Regions from separate parts of the Aminobacter sp. Y103A genome, predicted to be linked through region 1. Evidence: predicted binding sites of a transcription regulator. Region 1 holds the regulator's gene; each other region holds the start of a gene.

Region 1 (5,897 bases):
CCTCTCACCTTCGAGGAGGCACGCGAGGCCTTTGACATCATCATGTCGGGCGAAGCCACGCCCGGCCAGATCGGTGGCTTTCTCATGGCGCTGCGGGTGCGCGGCGAGACCGTAAGCGAGATATCGGGCGCCGTTGCCACCATGCGCGACAAGATGCTGCGCGTCGAAGCCCCTGCCGATGCCATCGACATCGTCGGCACCGGCGGTGACGGTTCGCACAGCGTCAACATCTCGACTGCCTCGGCCTTCGTCATCGCGGGCGCAGGTGTGCCTGTCGCCAAGCACGGCAATCGCGGCCTGTCCTCGCTGACCGGCGCCGCCGACGTTCTGACCGCCCTTGGCGTCAACATCGACCTCACGCCCGAGGCGATCGGCCGCTGCATCCATGACGCCGGCGTCGGCTTCATGTTCGCGCCGGCGCATCACCCGGCGATGAAGCATGTCGGCGCGACCCGCGTCGAACTTGGCACCCGCACCATCTTCAACCTGCTCGGCCCGCTCTCCAATCCCGCCGGCGTCAACCGCCAACTGGTTGGCGTGTTCTCGCCCGAATGGGTGCGTCCGGTGGCCGAGACGCTGAAGGAACTTGGCGCCCAGCACGTCTGGGTGGTCCACGGCGATGGTTATGACGAGATCACCACGACGGGTGAGACCCATGTCGCAGCCCTCAAGGACGGTGTGATCACCACGTTTACGCTGGCGCCCGAACAGGTCGGCTTGAGCAAGCATACGCGCGAAGAGCTGCGCGGCGGCGATTCCGCCTACAATGCCGCTGCCCTGCGCGGGGTTCTCGAAGGTGCCAAGGGTGCCTATCGCGACACGGTGCTAATGAATGCCGGTGCCGGCCTAGTCGTTGCCGGCAAGGCTGCAACGATCGGCGAAGGCGTGTCGCTTGCCGCCGAGGCAATCGACAGCGGCCGCGCCAAGGCAGTGCTCGACCGACTGGTCGCCGTTTCGAACGGATAGAGACATGGCCGATATCCTGCGCCGCATCGAAGCCTACAAGCGCGACGAGATCGCCGCAGCGAAGGCGCTGCTGCCGCTCGCCGAGCTCAAGGCGCGCGCCCGCGACGTCACCAAGCCGCGCGGCTTTCTCGCGGCACTCGAAACCAGGCACAGTGAAAGCCGCTTTGGCCTGATCGCCGAGATCAAGAAGGCGAGCCCGTCCAAAGGCCTGATCCGTCCCGACTTCGATCCGCCGGCGCTCGCCAGGGCCTATACCGACGGCGGCGCTGCCTGCCTGTCGGTGCTGACCGACACGCCGTCTTTCCAGGGCGCACCGGAGTTCCTGACCGCCGCGCGCGACGCCTGCGCCTTGCCGGCATTGCGCAAGGACTTCATGTTCGAACCCTACCAGGTGCACGAAGCACGTGCCTGGGGCGCGGACGCGATCCTGATCATCATGGCGAGCCTGAGCGACGACGATGCCAGGCGTATCGAGGATGAGGCGTTCGAAATCGGCATGGACGTGCTCGTCGAGGTCCATGACGAAGAAGAGACAGAACGCGCGCTGAAGCTTCAGTCGCGCCTGCTCGGCATCAACAACCGCAACCTGCGCACATTCGAGGTCAGCCTCGACACGTCGGAGCGCCTCGCGCCGATGGTGCCGGCAGACCGGCTGCTGGTCGGCGAAAGCGGCATCTTCACGCATGCCGATTGCCTGCGTCTGCAGAAATCCGGCATCTCCAGTTTCCTCGTCGGCGAAAGCCTGATGCGGCAGGCCGACGTGACCTCGGCGACGCGTGCGCTGCTCGATGGCGCAGCCCTGGCAAGCGCCTGACATGGCAACCACCCTCACCCATATCGGCGCCACCGGCGAGGCCAACATGGTCGACGTCGGCGACAAGGCCGAGACGACACGCACGGCAATTGCCGAAGGCCATGTCGTCATGCGCCCGGAGACACTGGCGTTGATCCTGTCGGGCAACGACAAGAAGGGTGACGTGCTCGGCACCGCCCGCATCGCCGGCATCATGGCGGCCAAACGCACCCATGAGCTCGTGCCGCTCTGCCATCCCATTCTTTTGACCAAGGTTTCGGTCGAGATCGAGCCAGATGAGGCGCTGCCCGGCCTGCGCGTCACTGCGCTTGCCCGCGTCACCGGCAAGACCGGCGTCGAGATGGAAGCGCTGACGGCTGCCTCGGTCGCCTGCCTTACCATCTACGACATGGCCAAGGCCGCCGATCGCGGCATGGTGATCTCCGGCATCCGGCTGGTCGAGAAGACCGGCGGCAAGTCGGGCGACTACAAGGCTGCCGAATAGATGGCGCTGCTGCCCGTCGCCGACGCCCTGGCGCGCCTGCTCGACGCTGCCGAACCACGCGGCACGGAAACTGTCGGCCTTGCCCAGGCATCAGGCCGCGTGCTGTCGGCTCCATTACACGCCCTGCGCACCCAGCCGCCCTTTGACGCCTCCGCCATGGATGGCTACGCCGTCCAGGCCGCCGACATCGCTTCACTGCCGGCGCAGCTCAAGGTTATCGGCCAGGCACCCGCCGGCAAGCAGTTCACGGGCACCGTCGGACCAGGCGAGTGCGTCCGCATCTTCACCGGCGCACCGGTGCCACAAGGCACTGATACCGTCGTCATTCAGGAGAACGTTCGCGATCTCGGCAATGGCGAGATCGCGGTGCTCGAGCCAACGCTTGCTGGCCGCAACATCCGCGCCAGGGGCCTCGACTTCAAGCAGGGCGACCTCATCCTTGATGCAGGACGTGTGCTCGACCCGGCAGCGCTCTCGCTGATCGCAGCTGCCAATCATCCCAGCGTCGAAGTGCTGCGGGCGCCTCTGGTCGCCATCATCGCCACCGGCGACGAGCTGTTGCCGCCGGGCAGCAATCCCGGGCCCGACCAGATCATCGCCTCCAACGCCTATGGCGTCGCAGCGATCGTTCAGTCGGTTGGCGCGCGCGTACTCGATCTCGGCATCGCCGCCGACCGCACCGAGGCAATCTCCGCACTGGTCGCCAAGGCGCTCGCCGCCGACGCCGATGTGATCGTCACGCTGGGCGGCGCTTCGGTCGGCGACCACGACCTCGTTCACCGTGTCCTGACCGATCTCGGCATGGATCTCAACTTCTGGAAGATCGCGATGCGCCCGGGCAAGCCGCTGATGTTCGGCCGGCTCGGCAACAGCCGCTGCGTCGGCCTGCCGGGCAATCCGGTCGCCAGCCTGATCTGCTCGCAGATTTTCCTGAAACCTCTGCTGGCGAAGCTTGGCGGCCGCCCTTATTCACCCGACATGCGCAACGGCATTCTCGACACGGCAATGGCGGCCAACGACCTGCGCCAGGACTTTGTCCGCGCGAATGCGCGCGAGACCGCTGAGGGTCTCGTCGTCACACCCTACCTGATCCAGGACTCTTCGATGCTGCGCACGCTGGCCGACGCCAACTGCGCCATCGTGCGGGTGCCCTTCGCGCCTGCAGTCGAAGCCGGCAGCGCCTGCCAGGTGATGATGTTGCGCTGAGCAGCACCTTCCACCCTTCACGAAATATCAACAGTTGCGGAACACAACTGGAACAGATAGTGTTTGTTCTGGGTTTGTTTTTCTTCTGATTCCTCGGGGGTGGCGATGCTGACGCGTAAACAACACGAGCTTTTGCTATTCATCCACGAGCGGCTGAAGGAAGCGGGTATTCCGCCGTCCTTCGACGAGATGAAGGAAGCACTCGACCTCGCCTCCAAGTCCGGCATCCATCGCCTGATCACGGCGCTCGAAGAACGCGGCTTCATCAGGCGTCTGCCCAACCGGGCGCGCGCGCTTGAAGTGCTGCGCCTGCCCGATTCGATCGCGCCTGGCCTCAACGCGGCGAAGAAGTTCTCGCCCAGCGTCATCGAGGGTAGCCTCGGCCGCAAACCCGAGCCGTCACGCAGCATGTCGGCCGGCAATGACGACGATGTTGCTTCGGCGGTTGCCATTCCCGTCATGGGACGCATCGCTGCCGGTGTGCCGATCGACGCCATCCAGCACAAGACGCATTCGATTTCGGTGCCGCCAGACATGATCATGGGCGGCGAGCATTACGCGCTCGAGGTCAAGGGCGACTCGATGATCGAGGCCGGCATCTTCGACGGCGACACTGTGGTCATCCGCAGCTCGACCACGGCCAATCCCGGTGAGATCATCGTCGCCCTCGTCGACGACGAAGAAGCGACGCTCAAGCGTTTCCGCCGCAAGGGTGCCTCGATCGCTCTTGAGGCCGCCAATCCTGCCTATGAAACCCGCATCTTCGGACCGGACAGGGTCAAGGTGCAGGGCAAGCTTGTCGGCCTGATCCGCCGCTATTGATTGCCGGGGCTGCGTTTCCGCCACCTCGGCCTGTCCATCCTGCTGCAATCTGTAAGCCGGACTGATCTGCCCTGTTGCTATCGTGCCGTATCTGACGGCTCTGCGACGGCGGGTACAGATTTCGGACTCACCGTGTGGTCGCAGTCGGCGCTTTCGGGTGCGCCGTGGTTGCCCCGGCAGGTGTCTTCGGGGGCATCTCCGCTCGCTTGTAGGGTGGAAGGCCCCTCGCCTCGCGCGAAAATTGGCGCTGCGCATGCCACGGGCGGTACGGTTCCGCCACGGCGTGGCGTATCTCGACCGCCCGATCTACGCCAGCCGCCGCGGCTGTGATGAATATCGACGCACTGCCAAGGCGCGCCAGCTCGCGCTTGGTGAGCACGGCCACGCCGGGGCAGACGTCGCTTGCCGTGGCATCGTCGACGACGATGAGATCCGCGTTGTCGCAGGCTCGTGCAGCGGCGCTCGCATTCGCCGCATGGACGATCCGTGCCCCCTCCGGTTGTTGAACCGTGCACAGCCCGCTGTCACAGACGAAGGCGTCCGCGCCGACGGCGTTTAGCTCTCCAGATACTGGTTTGCCGGGTATCGTACCGGCGACATCTGCCTCGGCTGTTGGCTGTGAGCCGGTCTCGCTGGGCAAACGGACAGTCCCGTTCGTTGCATTCGCGGCCGAACGGGCCGGGGTGACGAGAGTTTCCGACGCCAGCGCGCGCAGCCAGTTGTCGACGGTGAACTGGTTCGGCCGGACGCGATTGACGGCCAGCTTGCCATCGTCGACCGGGACGCCGACGAGGCGGCCATCTTCCGAAACGAGAACGTTGGGCGTTTCCGTTTCCACGACCGTCAGCAGCCCAAGGGCCGCGAATGGCAGTGCGGCGGCGCGCAGCCAGGTCGTTGCCGTCGACGCGATGACGAGTGCTGCAGTGAGCAACAATACCGCATGTGACGAGACAAGGCCGACCGCATCGACCGGCGAGCGCTCGGAGAACCAGGTGGCGATGCCAATCATTGCCTTCAGGCCGAAGCCCATCGTGTCGAGGAAAGGGCCGTCGAGTCCAAGCGGCATGAAGATGCCAGCCATGACGGCAAAGGGCATGACCAGGACAGACACAAACGGGCTGACTGCCAGATTGGCGAACAGGCTGAGGGGCGAGACACGTTGGAAATGCCATGCGCCAAAAGCGCTGGTCGCGAGCCCGGCAATCACCGACGTCGCGGCGAGACCTATCGCAACTGTCGCAAGCCAGCGCAAGATTTTGGACGGCAGCGATCTCTGACCGACCGGCAGCGCCTGCTCCTCCCGCCGGTCCGACCACCAGGCATATGCGCCAACGAGGGCTGCCGTTGCGGCGAACGACATCTGGAAGCTCGGCCCGACGACTTCGTGGGGCGAGATCATGATCACGACGACGGCCGAGATCGCCAGGTTGCGCATGGTGAGTGCTGCGCGGTCGAGCAGCACGGCCGTCAGCATCACCGCCAGCATGATGAAGCTGCGTTGCGCCGCGACCTCGGCGCCTGAAATGAACAGATAGCCACCGGTGGCGAGCAGTGCCGCGCCTGCCGCGTACTTCTTGACCGGCCGGTGCGAGGTGAAGCCGGGAA
Region 2 (5,897 bases), 1.1 Mb from region 1:
GCATGACCAGAGACCGGAGAGATTACGTGAAGAACCTGTTCCGCCGCCTGCTGCCGAGATCTATGCGAGGCGGCGAGATCGTCATCCCCGTCATCAGGCTGCAAGGCGCGATCATGTCGGGCGGCAGCCAGTTCCGGCCGACGCTTTCACTGGCAAGCACAGCCGGGCTGATCGAAAAGGCCTTCTCGATTTCCAGCGCGCCCGCCGTGGCCATCTCGATCAATTCGCCGGGCGGTTCGCCGGTACAGTCGCGCCTGATCTTCAAGCGCATCCGCGACCTTGCCGCCGAGAAGAACAAGAAGGTGCTGGTCTTCGTCGAGGACGTCGCCGCATCGGGCGGCTACATGATCGCCATTGCCGGCGACGAGATCTTCGCCGACCCGTCCTCCATCGTCGGCTCGATCGGCGTGGTATCGGCCTCGTTCGGCTTCACCGACCTGATCAAGAAGATCGGCGTCGAGCGCCGCGTCTACACCGCCGGCGCCAACAAGGCGACGCTCGATCCGTTCCAGCCGGAAAAGGCCGAAGACGTCGAGCGGCTGAAGAAGCTGCAGCTCGAAGTGCACGAGACCTTCATCGAGATGGTCAAGGAGCGCCGCCGCGGCAAGCTCAAGGACGACCCGGACCTGTTTACCGGCCTGTTCTGGTCGGGCAAGAAGGGCCTCGAACTCGGCCTCGTCGACGCGCTCGGCGACATGCGCACCGTGCTCAAGGACCGCTATGGCCCCAAGGCCGAGCTTAAGCTGATCACAGCACCGCGCGGCCTGTTCGGCCGCAGGCTCGGCCTCGGCTCATCCCTCGGCTTCACGCCTGAAGCAGCCGGTGCGGTTGCCACCGGCCTGGTGGATGCGGCGGAAGAACGCGCATTGTGGAGCCGGTTCGGCCTTTGAAAAAGCCGAAACGGCGGATTATCATGTGGGGACAGCCCCGGCCGGCCGGAAACGGCACCGAAGGGAGGAGAATGAAATGCCGCAGCTCATCTTTTTCGCGCTTGTCGGCGTGGTCGCCTATATCGGCTACCGCTCCTTCATCAAGGAGGCCGAACGGGTGACTGCCAAGGTGCGGCGCAACGAGAAGCAGCGCCAGACCGGCGCCAACGGGACACTGGTCAAGGATCCCGAAACCGGCGAGTACCGGCTCGAGAAAGACTGATGCCCCGCCCGTGACCTTCAACAACGTTCCGCTCGCCGAACTCGCCCCGGCCAAGATCAATCTGGCGCTGCATGTCACCGGCCGGCGCGATGACGGCTATCATCTGCTCGAAAGCCTTGTCGTCTTTGCCGAGCTTGGCGACCGCATCACCGTTGCGGCGGCAACAGAGGACGGTTTCGTCGTCAACGGCCGCTTTGCCGCCGATGTGCCGGTCGATGGCGGCAACCTCGTGCTCAAGGCCCGGGACGCGCTGCGCGCTGCCTTTCCCCATCACACCACCCAGCCGGTCGCCATAGCGCTCGAAAAGAACCTGCCGGTCGCCTCGGGCATCGGCGGCGGTTCGAGCGACGCGGCTGCCGCGTTGCGCGCCCTGAGCCGCCTTTGGCGCCTGCCGGCCGATGCCGCAACCCTTGCCCGCCTCGCCTTGCCGCTTGGCGCCGACCTGCCGATGTGCCTGGCAGGGCATCCGCTGATCGCCCGCGGCATCGGCGAGCAGCTCGCCCCGGTCAGGCATTTTCCTTCGCTGCCGATGGTGCTGGTCAATCCCGGCATCGCGGTGGCGACACCGAGCGTCTTCCGGGCGCTGGCCTCACGTGAAAATCCCCCTCTCGCGCCGCTCGACAGCGCCGATACCGTGCTTGACTGGCTGACAACCAGCCGCAACGACCTCGAGCCTGCAGCAATGTCGATCGAACCCTCGATTGTCGCGGTGCTGAGCACCCTTCACAATTCGGGTGCCGCCTTCGCCCGCATGTCGGGATCGGGTGCCACCTGTTTCGGCATCTTCGACAGCAACGCTGCCGCCGCGCACGCGGCGACGGCGATCTCCGCAGAGCGCCCCGGCTGGTTCAGCGCCGCCACAACGACCCGGACCTAGGAGCCCAACATAATGGCCAGCGAGCCCCGCCCCTTCGTTCCCGTCCGCATCGCGGTGCTGACCGTCTCCGACACCCGCACGCTGGCCGATGACAAGTCAGGCCAGACGCTAGCCGACCGCATCACCGAAGCCGGGCACGTGCTCAAGGCGCGCGACATCGTCACCGACGACAAGGACAAGATTCGCGACCGCGTCACCGCCTGGTCGCTCGATGCCGAAATCGACGTGATCATCACCACCGGCGGTACCGGCTTCACCGGCCGCGACGTCACGCCGGACGCGCTGGAGCCGATCTTCGAAAAGCGCATGGACGGCTTCTCGGAGGTGTTCCACCGCATTTCCTACGACAAGATCGGCACGTCGACGATCCAGTCGCGTGCCACCGGTGGCGTGCTCAACGCCACCTTCGTCTTCGTGCTGCCGGGGTCGCCAGGGGCGTGCCGCGACGCCTGGGACGGCATTCTCAAGGCGCAGCTCGATTACCGCCACATGCCGTGCAATTTCGTCGAGATCATGCCGCGGCTCGACGAGCACCTCAGGCGTGGCGGCACCAAGTCAGCCTGAAGCCAGGGCGTCTTTCGCAATTTCCGACGAAATCTCGCTGCTGGAATTGCCCTAGCTCGAATGAACAACCTTCATAGCTTCGACACCTAGCGCGGCGCGACGACGATTTCGGCATCCAGCGTCTTCATGGCAAGTCCGCGCGCGATGCCTTCGGCGTCCGCCCCGTTGCGACCCAGAATAGCTGCCTGCTTCCTGGTGATGACCAGCCCCTGCTCCAGAGCGCGCGGCCGCGACGTCACCCGTTCCCAGAACGGACGGTTGCTCGCCCGCGACCGGGTGAAGCGCGCCGCCATGGTCAGCCGGCTCATGTGGCGAACAGCATCCTCGGTCCAGCCTTCGGCCAGCCGCGCGCCCGGCTCGAGCAGCAGCAGCCAGTCGCTCCTTGCCTGCGCGATGCCCGCCTGGATGCCGCCCTTGGCGAGATAGGCGCAGCCGGCATGTTCGGCGACATAATGGGTCTGGTCGGTGGAGCCGAGGTCACAGACGATCACCTCGCGCACGACACCCTCGACGGCGCCGCCGACCAGCGCCGCCAGCGTGCGGGCCAGCCCCTCCTCGTCGTCCCTGGTCTCGATCAGAACGCTCAGCATATCCAGCCGCATATCGGAAAGCCGGCCGAAGCGCCAGCCTCGCGGCCCGGAGAACAAAGTTCTTGCTTTGTTCTCTTTTCCAAAATAGGAATAGTTTCATGCCGAACGAATCGACGGGCGGCCTCTTTCCCTCGGGGAGATAGCGAAATGGAACCCATCGCACGGGCCGATATTGCCGCTTTCAAGGGTGGTGGGGCCGGAATGGCCAATGCCATGATCGAGGAAAGCGGCCTGCGCATCAACCATGAGCGCCGACGCGGCCGCGGTGCCGGCGTCAACCCGTCGGGGCGCTACGAGCCGGTCAGCCGCCATGTCTTCGACGACGGCTGGAGCACAATCGAGGAGCTGCCGCCGTTCAAGACCGAGGTCCAGGTCGAGAAGCCGCGCACCATCATCACCCGCAACGAGTCGCCCGACATCTCATTCGACCGCTCGATCAATCCCTATCGTGGTTGCGAGCATGGTTGCGTCTACTGTTTCGCCCGCCCCACCCACAGCTATATGGGCCTGTCGGCCGGGCTCGATTTCGAATCCAAGCTGTTTGCCAAGCCGGATGCGGCGCGGCTGCTCGACCGCGAACTGTCGAAGGACGGTTACCAGCCGCGCACCATCGCCATCGGCACCAACACCGATCCCTATCAGCCGATCGAGAAGCACTGGCGCATCATGCGCGAGGTGCTCGAGGTGCTGGAGGCGCGCAACCATCCTGTCGGCATCGTCACCAAGTCGGCAATGGTCACACGCGACATCGATATCCTCAGCCGCATGGCCGAAAAAGGCCTGGCCAAGGTGGCGCTGTCGGTGACGACGCTCGACCGCATGCTGGCGCGCACGATGGAGCCTCGGGCCGCGACGCCGACGAAGCGGCTCGAAGCTATCCGCCAGCTCTCCGATGCAGGCATTCCGGTCTCGGTGATGGTCGCGCCGATCATCCCAGGCCTCACCGACCAGGAGATCGAGCGCATTCTCGATTCGGCCATGGCCGCAGGTGCCACCAGCGCCGGCTACGTCATCCTGCGCCTGCCGCTGGAAGTCAGCCCGATCTTCAAGGACTGGCTGCTGCGCCATTATCCCGACAGCTATCGCCACGTGCTGTCGTTGATCCGCTCGATGCGCGACGGCAAGGACTACGATTCGGAATGGGGCAAGCGCATGAAGGGCAAGGGGCCCTATGCCTGGCAGATCGGCCGCCGCTTCGAGATCGCGGCACAGCGCCTGGGCCTCAATTCGGTGCGCACCCCGCTCCGGACCGACCTTTTCGAAGCCGGCCCCAAGGATCAGCTGCAATTGACGCTGCTTTGAAAACTCTGGCGGCGCCACCGTCCCAGAAAAGAAATTCCGTCCGGCCGTTCCCCGTGGCCAGCTGACGGTGCCTTCCCGAGCCGCCGCCCTAATCGGCCGGGAAGGTCTTGCGGAGGATCGGGGCCGATGCGAGCATCGCCGCACCATGGCTCGCCCGCGCTCCGATTCTCCGCCCCTCTTCGAATTCATCGACAAGCCCGACTTCGCCTTCGAAACGAAAGCGATATCGGGTGGCCTGTGGCCATGCGCGGGCCTCGACGAAGCCGGACGCGGCCCCCTCGCCGGCCCGGTTGTCGCTGCCGCCGTGGTGCTCGACCCCGGCAACATTCCATCGGGGTTGGACGATTCCAAGCGCCTTACAGCCGCCCAGCGCGACGCGCTGTTCGACGAGGTGCTGTGCAAGGCCCTTGGCGTCGCCGTGGCGTCGGTTTCGGCCGACAGCATCGACCGCAGCGATATCCGCAAGGCGAGCCTGGAAGCGATGCGCCGGGCGCTTGCCGGCCTGCCGGTGGCGGCGAAGTCGGCACTGGCCGACGGCCGCGACGTGCCGCCCGGCCTCGCCTGCACCTGCCGCGCCCTTGTCAAGGGCGACCAGCGCTCGCAATCCATCGCCGCCGCCTCGATCGTCGCCAAGGTGACGCGCGACCGCATGATGTCTGTCTGCGGCTCGAACGACAACCGCTACGGTTTCGAAGTCCATATGGGCTACGCCACCGCGCGCCACAGGGCGGCGATCATCAAGCACGGCGCATCGCTTCGGCTGCACCGCATTTCCTTTGCCCCGTTCAGGGACTAACCACGGCAGAAACGCCTGGCGCCTAACCCTGCCCACTCTGAAGCGGCGACGTCCCGAGCCTGACGTCAAGTTCGGCAAGATCCGCAACGAACCAGATCGACTTGCCCTTGTTGGTCTCGCGCACGAAGTCACGCAGCGCACCGCTTGCTTCCAGCGCCTGCGTGATGTCGCCGACGATCGCGCAGCCCAGGCCGTAATTCACAAACTTCTGAAACACCTCGCCAGCAATGCCGGTGCTGAGCTTGAGAAAATCCGGGGCAAGCCTTTCCACGGGGATGGCGAGGACTTCGGCCTCGTTCGACCACGCCTCGCTGATAAAGTCATTGGCGTCGCTGGGCGCGCGCAGCAACGAGCCGCTCCGGCTGAAAAGAAGCACGCGGGATTTGCCGAATTCGACGATCTGGGTCATGTGACCCGGCTAGCAGCGGCCGCGGCAAGGTGCAAGCCGCACCGGAGCAGCTCCTGCCAAACGAAAGACAGTCGCCCTTGGCTGTCCTGAAAACAAAAAAGCCGCCGGAAATTCCAGCGGCTTTTTCAAATCTGCCCGGCTGCCTGACTTAACTGGCGGCTCGACTTAGTTGAGCTTGGCCTTCAATTCCTGAACCGAGCCCTTGAA
Region 3 (5,897 bases), 2.4 Mb from region 1:
TCCTGTTCCTTCGAGAAGGCGAGCATGGACTGTTCGAGGAAGCTCGGCACGACCATCTGCATCTGGTCGCCGTAATAGGAGATCAGCTGCCTGAGGAACGGGATCGGCAGCATGTTCTGGCCGTCCTTGTTCTCCAGTTCGAAGATGATCTGGGTCAATACCGGGTGCGTGATATCCTCGCCGGTCTTGGCGTCCTGCACGGTAAATTCCTCGCCTTTCTTGACCATTTCGGCCAGGTCCTCGAGCGTGACGTAAGTACTCGTGCCGGTGTTGTAGAGGCGGCGGTTGGCGTATTTCTTGATTACGATTGGCGTGTCTTTGGCAACCATCAGCATCCTCCCCCGGAAGACCGGAATGCCGTGTAAGCAGCCGGTAACATTTCGCCGGCCACGAGGATAAGCGCAAAGCAATCGCAAATCCAAGTGGTTTGTGCACTGCGAGAAGGCAAGGCGAGGCAACGCCGGCAAAAAAAATGCTGCGCAGCATTGCTGCAGTGCGGCCGCAGCATCGGCGATCCGTTGATTTTCCGGTTTGACTCGGGTCCTGGAACGGGCAAGAAAAGTCATGAGCGCCAATGTCTCGAGGCGCCAGAACCATTCGTCAAACGAAGTCTGGAGAGAAACATGTCCGCCTCGTCCTCCATCGTCGTCGCCAGCGCCGCTCGAACGCCGGTCGGCTCGTTCAACGGTGCCTTCGCCAACACCCCGGCCCATGAACTCGGTGCAGTCGCGGTCCGCGAGGCGCTGGCACGCGCCGGTGTCGACCCCAGGGAAGTCGACGAAGTCATCCTCGGCCAGATCCTTGCCGCCGGCGCCGGCCAGAACCCGGCCCGCCAGGCGGCCATGGCGGCGGGTGTGCCGCAGGAGGCGACCGCCTGGGGCCTCAACCAGCTGTGCGGCTCGGGCCTGCGCACCATTGCCATCGGCATGCAGCAGATTGCTACCGGCGACGCCAAGATCATCGTCGCCGGCGGCCAGGAATCGATGTCGATGGCGCCGCACTGCCAGCACCTGCGTGGCGGCGTGAAGATGGGTGACTTCAAGATGATCGACACGATGATCAAGGACGGCCTGACCGACGCCTTCTACGGCTACCACATGGGCAACACCGCCGAGAACGTCGCGCGCCAGTGGCAGCTGACCCGCGACGAGCAGGACCAGTTCGCCGTCGCCTCGCAGAACAAGGCCGAAGCCGCGCAGGTTGCAGGCCGCTTCAAGGACGAGATCGTTCCGGTCACCATCAAGGGCAAGAAGGGCGACACCATCGTCGACCAGGACGAATACATCCGCCACGGTGCGACCCTCGATTCGCTTGCCAAGCTGCGGCCTGCCTTCGACAAGGAAGGTTCCGTCACCGCCGGCAATGCCTCCGGCATTAATGACGGCGCTGCCGCTGTCGTGCTGATGACCGAAGCCGAGGCTGTACGCCGCGGCCTCACCCCGCTGGTCCGCATCGTTTCCTGGGCGACCGCCGGCGTCGACCCGCAGATCATGGGCACCGGCCCGATCCCGGCGTCGCGCAAGGCGCTGGAAAAGGCCGGCTGGTCGGTCGGCGATCTCGACCTGGTCGAAGCCAACGAGGCTTTCGCCGCACAGGCCTGCGCGGTCAACAAGGACATGGGCTGGGATCCGGCGATCGTCAACGTCAATGGCGGCGCCATTGCCATCGGCCATCCGGTGGGCGCGTCCGGCGCCCGCGTCTTCAACACGCTGGTCTACGAAATGCGCCGGCGCAGTGCGAAAAAGGGTCTGGCGACCCTGTGCATCGGCGGCGGCATGGGCGTCGCGATGTGTGTCGAGGCGATGTAAATCGAAAACAAAAGGGCGGCCGATGTGCCGCCCTTTTTGTCTCTAAAAGCCTCTCGCAAGGGAAAAGCCTGTCGCAAGGGCAGTCCATCAAGCAGCAGAAAAGGGGAAACGCATGAGCAAGGTTGCACTGGTTACCGGAGGATCGCGCGGCATCGGTGCTGCTATTTCGATCGCGCTGAAGGAGGCGGGCTACTCGGTTGCGGCCAACTACGCCGGCAATGACGAAGCTGCGCAGAAGTTCAAGGCCGAGACGGGCATTCCGGTCTACAAATGGTCGGTCGCCGACTACGACGCCTGCGAGGCCGGCATCAAGCAGGTCGAGGCTGACCTCGGCCCCGTCTCGGTGCTGGTCAACAACGCCGGCATCACGCGCGACTCGATGTTCCACAAGATGACGCGCGAGCAGTGGAAGGAAGTCATCGACACCAACCTGAACGGTGCCTTCAACATGACCCATCCGCTGTGGAGCGGCATGCGTGACCGCAAGTTCGGCCGCGTCATCACCATCTCCTCGATCAACGGCCAGAAGGGCCAGGCCGGCCAGGCCAATTATTCGGCCTCCAAGGCAGGCGACATCGGCTTCACCAAGGCGCTGGCCCAGGAAGGCGCCCGCGCCGGCATCACCGTCAATGTCATCTGTCCCGGCTACATTGCCACCGAGATGGTGATGGCGGTTCCGGAAAAGGTGCGGGAATCGATCATCGCCCAGATCCCGGTCAGCAGGCTCGGCGAGCCTGAAGAGATCGCGCGCTGCGTGGTGTTCCTGGCATCGGAACAATCGGGCTTCATCACGGGCGCGACCCTGTCCGCAAACGGCGGACAATATTTCGTCTGACCGTCGGGCTTGCTGCCCCGAAACAAGAAAACGGCGCCGCAAGGCGCCGTTTTCGCGTCTGGCCGGTGAGGCTCAGTCCTTTTCGAACATCGCCTTGTGAACGATGCCGGCGATCGCCGCGCCGACGATCGGGGCTACCCAGAACAACCACAACTGCTGCAGGGCGATGCCGCCGACGAACAGCGCCGGTCCGGTCGAGCGGGCCGGGTTGACCGAGGTGTTGGTGACCGGAATCGAGATCAGGTGGATAAGCGTCAGCGCAAGGCCGATGGCGATCGGTGCGAAGCCGGCCGGCACGCGTCCATGGGTCGAGCCCAGGATGATCATCAGGAACATGAAGGTCAAAACGACCTCGATGATCAATGCCGAGGTCAGGCCATATTTGCCGGGTGAAGCGTCGCCATAGCCGTTGGTCGCGAAGCCGCCGATACCGGCAAAGTCGGCCTTACCGCTGACGATGAGGTAGAGCACCGTCGAGGCGACGATGGCGCCGACAAGCTGGGCGATGACATAAGGCACAAGGTTCTTGGCTTCGAAGCGACCGGCCATCATCAGGCCGACAGAGACTGCGGGGTTGAAGTGGCCGCCCGAGATGCCGCCGACGGCATAGGCCATGGTCAGCACGGTCAGGCCGAATGCCAGGGCTACGCCGGCAAAGCCGATGCCGAGTTCGGGAAACGCAGCCGCAAGCACCGCACTGCCGCAACCACCAAAGACAAGCCAGAATGTGCCGAGGAACTCGGCGAATAGACGTTTGCTCATGATCTTCCCTCCAGATGTCGTGCGCCTGCGTGGTGCGCCGCATTTTCCGGAGGCCCCGCCTGGGCAATCCCCGCCGCGCAGACTCAACATGCGGATGGAGACATGCCTCGCTGTCGCATTCAACGGGTGTGGTTCCCTTAACGTAATGCAATCACAGATATTTTCGTCGAACCAGCGGTGTGCCGCTTTGGCACGCAAAGATTAACGCGCCCGGGAGCCTGTTGTGGACAAGCCTGTGACTCCACGGTGGATAATCGGTGGAGTCGTTGGGGAAGACACAACATCTAGCGGTGAACAAATCAGGAAACTTGTCCTATCAGTGATTCGTCGCCTGTTCGTTCCGCATTTGGTTCAAATCTTAACGAAATGCCGCTCATCGACGATTCCAGCGTTAACCCGGAGATAGGAAACATCAACAAAATCATTATTTTGCGTCGGGTTTGCCAGAGCGTTCGGGCGCTTGGCCGGCAAAGGTTAACAGCAGTGGGCTAAAGCATGAAACGGGCCACTTTAGAGAATCTGCATGTGGTGCGACTTGCCAGCACGAAATCTATATGTTGGGGTGAACAAAACCTGAATCTGCCGGAGTCAGTGATTCGTCGCTGATTCGTTCCAGACTCGTTCCAACTCTTAAATCTGGAACATTCCGCTTTCGCTTCGTCTCGCAAATCCCTATGTGTCCAGTCGTCGTGAAAGCGGCGCAACGCCGGGTGGGCCCGGCGCCGAGGGCGGTTCCTTAGAATGAATGTTCACTCCAAGCAGAATGACCCCCTGATCCTGTCGGGTCGCGATGTGACAGCGGTCCTCGGGCCGACCAACACCGGCAAGACGCATCTCGCCATCGAGCGCATGGTCGCGCATGAAAGCGGCATCATCGGCCTGCCGCTCAGGCTGCTTGCCCGCGAGGTCTATGGCCGGCTCTGCGAGAAGGTTGGTGCCCATAAGGTTGCGCTGGTGACCGGCGAGGAGAAGATCCTGCCGGCCGGTGCCAAGTATTCCGTCTGCACCGTCGAGGCGATGCCGCGTCAGACCGATGCCGCCTTCGTCGCCATCGACGAGGTACAGCTCGCCGGCGATCTCGAGCGCGGCCATATCTTCACCGACCGCATCCTGCACCTGCGGGGCAGGCAGGAAACGCTGCTGCTGGGTGCTGCCACCATGCACGGCATCCTGCAGAAGCTTTTGAAGGGCGTGTCGGTGGTCACCCGGCCGCGCCTGTCGCATCTTGCCTATGCCGGCTCCAAGAAGCTGACACGCCTGCCGCGCCGCTCGGCCATCGTCGCCTTTTCGGCCGATGAGGTCTATGGCATCGCCGAGCTCATCCGCCGTCAGCAGGGCGGCGCTGCCGTCGTGCTCGGCGCGCTCAGCCCACGCACCCGCAACGCCCAGGTCGAACTCTACCAGTCCGGCGACGTCGACTACCTGATTGCCACAGATGCCATCGGCATGGGCCTCAATCTCGATGTCGACCATGTTGCCTTTGCCCAGAACCGCAAGTTCGACGGCTACCAGTATCGCCAGCTGACCGCCGCCGAGCTTGGCCAGATCGCCGGCCGTGCCGGCCGTCATCTTCGCGACGGCACCTTTGGCGTTACCGGCCAGGTTGATCCGTTCGACGAGGAGCTGATCGAGAAGATCGAAGGGCACGATTTCGAGCCGGTCAAGGTGCTGCAGTGGCGCACCGCTTCGTTCGACTTCACAAGCCTCGACACGCTCAAGCGCTCGATCGACACGGTGGCGCCCGTCGAGGGCCTGACGCGGGCGCTGCCTGCGGTCGACGCCCAGGCGCTCGAACACCTGTCGCGTGACGAAAACATCCGCTCGCTCGCCACCGGTCGCGAACGTGTCGCCCTGTTGTGGGAGACCTGCGCGCTGCCCGACTATCGCAGGATTGCGCCTGCCCAGCACGCCGACCTCATTGCGTCGATGTATGACGATCTCGCCCGCAACGGTCATGTCGACGAAAACTACATGGCCGAACAGGTGCGCCGCGCCGATTCCACCGAAGGCGACATCGACACGCTCTCCCACCGGATCGCACAGATCCGGACCTGGACTTTTGTCTCAAACCGCCCTGGCTGGCTTGCCGATCCGGCACACTGGCAAGAAAAAACGCGAAACATCGAAGACAGATTGTCGGATGCACTGCATGAGCGGTTGACGAAACGCTTTGTAGACCGCAGGACTTCCGTCCTCATGCGCCGCCTTAGAGAAAACACTATGCTTGAAGCCGAAATAAGCCCGTCCGGAACTGTCCTCGTCGAGGGCCACCATGTCGGCGAACTGCAAGGGTTCCGTTTCACCGCAGATCAGAGCGCTGGCGGAGAAGACGCCAAGGCCGTGCGCACGGCAGCACAGAAGGCGCTCGCCACAGAATTCGATGCCCGCGCGGAGCGTTTCTCGGCGTCGCCCAATGGCGATATCGCGCTTGGCTCCGACGGCGTTCTGCGCTGGATCGGCGCGCCGATCGGCACGCTGGTCGAGGGCGAGGA
Region 4 (5,897 bases), 1.9 Mb from region 1:
AAGCAGCGCCACCGCGCCGAATACCGCGCGCCAGTGAACGAGGTCGGCGAGCACGGCAGACATCGACACGCCGGCGACCATCGACAGCGTCCAGCCGGTCAGCACGACGCCGATGGTTCCGCTTTCGCGGCCGGGTGGAGCAACGGCCGCGGCGCTGGCATAGATCGCCGGTAGGGCTATTCCGGCCGCGATGCCGGCCAGCAATTGCGCTGCGACCAGCACAATGACCTGGGGTGCCGCGGCACTGGCCAAAAGGGCTACGGCCAGCAACGCCAGCGCCCGCTGCAACATGCGCTTGGCGCCGAAGCGGTCGATGTAGCGGGCAAGGAAGAGGGCACTTGCCGCGGTGCCCAACCCGAAGGCTGAGGCCGCCGTCATGACCACCGGCACGGAACTGCCGAAGCCTGCCGCAACCTCGGGCGCGATCGGGCCGAGGACCAGCGAATTGGAACCGATGACGGCAATGCAGCCGGTCAATAGATAGGCAGCCCGGGGAATGCGGGCCACGGGTTCGGCAGCAGCGGGAAGTGTTTGATCAACGTTCGACATTGGCGCATATTCTCCGAATGATGTTCGGCTTCAACGGAGAATTTCCGGATGGATGAAGAAACAGACGGCATTCGGCAGAACCGCCTGCCGGAGCGCTCGATCGATACCGCCGACCGAAGGCTGTTAGGCGTGCTGGTCGAGGACGCGACGGTCTCCTACGCCGAACTGGGCGAAAAGGCAGGCCTGTCGGCGCCGGCGGCGCATGAGCGGGTCAAGCGCATGCGCCGGTCCGGTGCCATCCGCCAGACCGTGGCCATGGCCGATCCGAGGTCTGTCGGCAAGCCGCTGCTGGCCTTCGTCCATGTCGACACCAGGGGTTGGGGCAAGACGCCGGAACTGATGGCGGTCTCGTCGTTTCCGGAGGTCGAGGAAATCCACACGGTTGCCGGCGACGCCTGCATCCTGCTCAAGGTGCGGACCGAGGACACGCGCGCGCTGGAGGGGCTGCTCGCCCGCATCTACGACACGCCAGGCGTGACCTCGACGCGCAGCTATGTCGTGCTGTCGACCTATCTCGAACGGCCTGTACAGCCCGGGATCACCCAGGACTGGCCGGCGCCGAAGCTCGGAACCAATCCGATCTACTGAAGCAATTCAAGGACAAGTGCGCCGCGGCTTTCCGCCCCAAGCAGCGCAACTCTAGAGATCAATAATCGACGCCGCTGAGATAGAGCCCGTCGGGCGGCGCGACCTGGCCGCAGGCGGCGCGGTTGCGTGCGTCGAGGGCTGCCTTGAGGTCGTCGGCAGTCCAGCCGCCCTCGCCGACGCGTTTCAGGCTGCCGACCATCGAGCGGACCTGATTGTGAAGGAACGAGCGCGCCGACGTCCTGACTTCGATCATGTCGCCGCTGCGCGTCACGTCGAGTTGGGCAAGCGTCCTGAGCGGGCTGTTCGCCTGGCACTGCGTCGAGCGGAAGGTGGTGAAATCATGCCGGCCGAGCAGGAGCTTGGCGGCGTCCGCCATCGCCTCGTGGTCGAGGCGCTTGGGCACCCACCAGACCTTGCCACGCTCGAGCGCTGCCGGCGCGCGTCGGTTGAGAATACGGTAGATATAGTGCCGCCCGGTGGCGGAGAAGCGGGCATCGAACTCGTCAGGCACTTGCCGGGCGGCGATGATGGCGACGGTTTCGCCGGCCATCTGCAGATGCGCGTTGACGGCGTCGCGCACCTTGTCGTCGGCCCAGGCCTTGGTCAGGTCGGCATGAGCGACCTGAGCCGTGGCATGCACGCCCGCATCGGTGCGGCCGGCGCCGCGCAGCGAGATTTCGTCGCCCGAGAACTTCAGGATCGCCTGCTCGATCGCCGCCTGCACGGTGTGCAGGCCAGCCTGCCGCTGCCACCCGGCATAGGCGCGACCATCATATTCCAGATCAAGGCGATAGCGCGGCATGTGCAGTCAAAGCTCCGGCCGCTTTACGCGGCAAGAGCAGTACCGAAGGCCGAGGCATAGACCAGCTTGCCCGTCTCGGGCGCCTCGCCCCAGGCCAGGGCCTGCAGCGCGTCGCACTGGTAGTCGCTCTCGAACCCTGCTGCACGCTCGTGGCTGTAGCCGAAGCGGCCATAATAGGCCGGATCGCCAAGCACCACGGCGATCGTCTCGCCGGCATCCTTGAGCCGGATGTGGGCTTCGCGGACCAGCGCGCCACCGATGCCGGTGCCGTGGAAATCGGGCTCGACCGCCAGCGGGGCGAGCGCCACCGCCGGAACCGTCTTGCCGCCGTTCTGGATGTAAAGCCTGGAAAACAGGATGTGGCCAACCACATCGCCATCCTCTTCAGCCACCAGTTCGACGACCGCATCGCCTTCGGCAACCAGCGCATCGACGAGACCAGCCTCGGCCTGCTGCCCGAAGGCGTGTTCTTCTACGAGGCGGATCGCCTCGCGGTCGCGGGGCGTAGCTGCCCTAATCGACATCATGCTCATGACAACTTCATTCCTTTTTCGATCTTGGCACCGCGCAGGAATTCATCCGCGGTGACGGGTTTTCCTCCCGCCCTTTGTACCTCGACCAACCTCACGGCAGCGTCGCCGCAGGCAATCTCCAACCGGTCGTCGAGAACCGTTCCCGGCTCTCCTTGTCCAGCGGCGCGTTGCGAGCGCAGTATTTTCAAGCGCTCGGTTCGTCCGCCGATTTCGATTTCGCACCATGCGCCGGGGAATGGCGATAGGCCGCGGATATTGTTGTCGACCGCCGTCGCCGGCAAGGTCCAATCGATCCGCGTCTCCGCTTTATCGATTTTTTTGGCGTAGGTCACGCCTTCCGATGGCTGCGGCACCGTTTCCAGCTTGCCCGCTTCGAGCTCTGCGAGAGCGTCCACCATCAGCAAAGCGCCTGCCGCCATCAGGCGATCGTGCAGCTCACCGGCCGTCATGTCGGGTCCAATCGCGACTTTTTCAAGTCGAGCCACCGGTCCGGTGTCCAATCCCTCTTCCATCCGCATGACCATCATGCCGGTTTCCGCATCGCCCGCCATGATGGCGCGCTGGATCGGAGCCGCCCCGCGCCAGCGCGGCAGCAGCGAGGCATGGCCGTTGTAGCAGCCAAGCCGCGTGCCCTGAAGAATGGCCTTGGGTAGCAGCAAACCGTATGCAACGACCACTGCGACGTCGGCCTTAAGCTGGGCAAAGGCCGCCTGTTCGGCCTCCCCCTTCAGCGACAGCGGCGTGCGCACCTCGATGCCCAGCCGCTCGGCCTCGCGCTGCACCGGCGACGGCGTCAGCTCCAGCCCGCGGCGCCCTGCGGCGCGCGGCGGCTGCGAATAGACGGCAACGACCTCGTGGCCGGCTTCTGATATCGCACGCAGCGTCGGCACGGAAAAATCCGGCGTGCCCATGAAGATGACGCGAAGGCTCATTCTGTTCCGGCTATCCCGCACAGCCCCGGACGGCGCCGGCCGACCGTTCAGGCCATCGCTTCAAACGGGTTTACGAGCTTCAGGTCAAGCCCGTCGAAGTCTCCGGTCGGCCAGGCTCTCACCCCACCATGCGGCTCGGCGGACGGTCCTTGGCAAGCTTCTTGAACTTCTTCATCACCATGTCGCGCTTGAGCTTGGAGATGTAGTCGATGAACAGCACGCCATCGAGATGGTCGATCTCGTGCTGCAGGCAGGTGGCCAGCAGACCGTCGGCCTCGACTTCCTGCTCCTTGGCGTTCTCGTCGAGATATTTGACCCGCACCTTGGCCGGGCGCTCGACCTCGGCGTAATAGTCCGGGATCGAGAGGCAGCCTTCCTCATAGATCGAGCGATCGTCGCTACGCGAGACGATCTCGGGATTGATGACCGTCATCGGCGCCGGCTCTTCGCCTTCCTTGGCAAGGTCGATCACCAGCATGCGCAGCGGCTCGCCGACCTGGATGGCGGCAAGGCCGATGCCCGGCGCGTCATACATGGTGTCGAGCATGTCGCGCGCGAACTTGCGGGTGGCGTCGTCGATGCGCTCGACCGGCTTGGAAACCAGGCGCAGGAGCGGATCGGGCAGGATGATGAGCGGCTTGATGGTCATGCGCATCAACTAGGATGTCAGGCGAAAACCGTCAACAGGGCTCGATCCAGGATGTTCCCGTTTTGATCTGAACCTTTTGTGCGAATCGGCTATGGTGCGCGCCATGAACGAGCTTTCCAGCATCCTGTCCGCCCCCATCGCCCAGCTTGGCGCCTCCGTGCTCACGCTCGGGCAGGCGCTGCTGTTTGCAGCCGTGCTGTTCGTCGCACTTGTCGTCGTCCTGATGGTGGCGCTGTGGCGCTCGGCCAAGGCGCGCGCGGTTGCAGCCGCCGAGGCCGCCGACCACGCCCGCGATGCCGAGGCCCGCATGGCGGGTATCCTGCAGGCGCAGGCGGAGATGCAGGGCCGGCTCGGCACGGTGGCCGAAATCTTCGGCTCGCGCCAGGCGGAGCTGACCCAATCGCTGAGCCAACGTCTCGACGCCATGACCGGCCGCCTTGGCCAGACAATGACCGAGCAGACCAAATCGACGCATGAGAGCCTGGCCAAGCTGCAGGAGCGGCTGGCGGTCATCGATACCGCACAAGGCAACATCCAGTCGCTTGCCGGCCAGGTGGTGCAACTGCAGGCGATCCTCTCCAACAAGCAGACGCGCGGCGCCTTCGGCCAGTCGCGCATGGAGACGATCGTCGCCGACGGCCTGCCGCTCGGCGCCTACGAATTCCAGGCGACGCTGTCGAACAACAACCGGCCGGACTGTCTTGTCAGGATGCCGAACGGCGCGCCGTCACTTGTCATCGACGCCAAGTTTCCGCTCGAGGCGTGGAACGCCATTCGCGCGGCAGCCGATACCGAAGGCGCGGTTGAAGCGCAGAAATATGCCGCCCAGGCCTTCCGGCGCGATCTCGAAGTCCACATCAAGGCGATCGCCGACAAGTACCTGATCTCGGGCGAGACCCAGGACACCGCCTTCATGTTCGTGCCCTCGGAATCGATCTTCGCCGAAATCCACGAGAACTTCGAATCGCTGGTGCAGCGTGCCCACCGCGCCCGCGTCGTCATCGTGTCGCCGTCACTGCTGATGCTGTCGATCCAGGTCATCCAGGCGATCCTCAAGGACGCCCGCATGCGCGAACAAGCGCACCTGATCCAGGGCGAGGTCATCCGCCTGATGGAAGATGTCGGCCGCCTCGACGAACGCGTGCGTAAACTCAAGACGCATTTCGATCAGTCGAGCAAGGACATCGACGACATCCTCGTATCGTCGTCCAAGGTCACCAAACGCGGCGAAAAGATCGAGGCGCTGGAATTCGGCACGGGCCATGCCGGCGAGGCGGAAGTTACGGCCAAGCCCCAGCCTCCGGGCGCCCGGGCTGCCGATTCCAAGACTGGGCAGCTCAGGCTGCGCGTCGTCGAGGAAAGCGACTAGCGCAGCAAAGCACTGCCCTCAGGACTGTTTCTCCACCGTCTCCATGCCGTCGAACTCCGGCAGCCAGTGCAACGCCGATCGGTGCCAGACCTGTTTGCGGGGCACCAGTTGCTCGCGCTGGTCCGAAGTTCCGGTCCTCAACCCATAGACCTTGGGTCCGTCACCGACCGAAGTGGCGAACAGGTGCGAGCCACATTCGGGGCAGAAGCCCTGCGCGCGTTTGTTGCCGCTGTCGCCTGTCTTGACGTAAATCTTCGGCGCTCCCGAAAACGCGATCTTGTCCTCCGGCACCGGAACGGTGACGCGAAAGGCCGTTCCGGTCAGTTTCTGGCAATCGGTGCAATGGCAGATCGCCGTCTTCTCCGGGTCGACTTCGGCCTTGTAGGTAATGGCGCCACAATGGCACCCGCCTTCGATCTTCACTTCGAACTCCTCCTGTCCTGCAGTGCGTGATTCCCGGGCACACTAGCCGCCT

Evidence for each region. The regulator LexA, encoded in region 1, represses DNA repair genes until DNA is damaged. The targets are predictions, from matches to a motif close to TGTTCNNNNTGTGTTCNG.
Region 2: the regulator LexA is predicted to act here: its motif matches at 3,241-3,258, upstream of Amn_RS07995 (PA0069 family radical SAM protein).
Region 3: the regulator LexA is predicted to act here: its motif matches at 4,014-4,031, upstream of Amn_RS25320 (helicase-related protein).
Region 4: the regulator LexA is predicted to act here: its motif matches at 4,106-4,123, upstream of Amn_RS03925 (DNA recombination protein RmuC).

What each region holds. Positions count from the first base shown of each region.
Region 1 covers NZ_AP017986.1:2,745,995-2,751,891, reverse strand. Annotated here, with positions in the region: gene trpD (anthranilate phosphoribosyltransferase) at 1-966, shown strand, start outside; gene trpC (indole-3-glycerol phosphate synthase TrpC) at 971-1,780, shown strand; gene moaC (cyclic pyranopterin monophosphate synthase MoaC) at 1,782-2,264, shown strand; gene Amn_RS13445 (molybdopterin molybdotransferase MoeA) at 2,265-3,470, shown strand; gene lexA (transcriptional repressor LexA) at 3,576-4,292, shown strand; gene Amn_RS13435 (ComEC/Rec2 family competence protein) at 4,420-5,897, opposite strand, start outside.
Region 2 covers NZ_AP017986.1:1,660,154-1,666,050, reverse strand. Annotated here, with positions in the region: gene Amn_RS08020 (S49 family peptidase) at 27-890, shown strand; gene Amn_RS08015 (NfeD family protein) at 967-1,152, shown strand; gene Amn_RS08010 (4-(cytidine 5'-diphospho)-2-C-methyl-D-erythritol kinase) at 1,163-2,029, shown strand; gene moaB (molybdenum cofactor biosynthesis protein B) at 2,042-2,593, shown strand; gene Amn_RS08000 (glycosyltransferase) at 2,680-3,183, opposite strand; gene Amn_RS07995 (PA0069 family radical SAM protein) at 3,331-4,485, shown strand; gene rnhB (ribonuclease HII) at 4,631-5,281, shown strand; gene Amn_RS07985 (DUF4180 domain-containing protein) at 5,304-5,690, opposite strand; gene Amn_RS07980 (F0F1 ATP synthase subunit B) at 5,856-5,897, opposite strand, start outside.
Region 3 covers NZ_AP017986.1:5,157,207-5,163,103, reverse strand. Annotated here, with positions in the region: gene phaR (polyhydroxyalkanoate synthesis repressor PhaR) at 1-329, opposite strand, end outside; gene Amn_RS25335 (acetyl-CoA C-acetyltransferase) at 624-1,808, shown strand; gene Amn_RS25330 (beta-ketoacyl-ACP reductase) at 1,921-2,643, shown strand; gene aqpZ (aquaporin Z) at 2,716-3,405, opposite strand; gene Amn_RS25320 (helicase-related protein) at 4,147-5,897, shown strand, end outside.
Region 4 covers NZ_AP017986.1:811,872-817,768, reverse strand. Annotated here, with positions in the region: gene Amn_RS03955 (MFS transporter) at 1-549, opposite strand, end outside; gene Amn_RS03950 (Lrp/AsnC family transcriptional regulator) at 598-1,137, shown strand; gene truA (tRNA pseudouridine(38-40) synthase TruA) at 1,196-1,939, opposite strand; gene Amn_RS03940 (GNAT family N-acetyltransferase) at 1,963-2,472, opposite strand; gene fmt (methionyl-tRNA formyltransferase) at 2,469-3,404, opposite strand; gene def (peptide deformylase) at 3,523-4,053, opposite strand; gene Amn_RS03925 (DNA recombination protein RmuC) at 4,157-5,422, shown strand; gene Amn_RS03920 (GFA family protein) at 5,441-5,845, opposite strand; gene Amn_RS03915 (cation diffusion facilitator family transporter) at 5,888-5,897, opposite strand, start outside.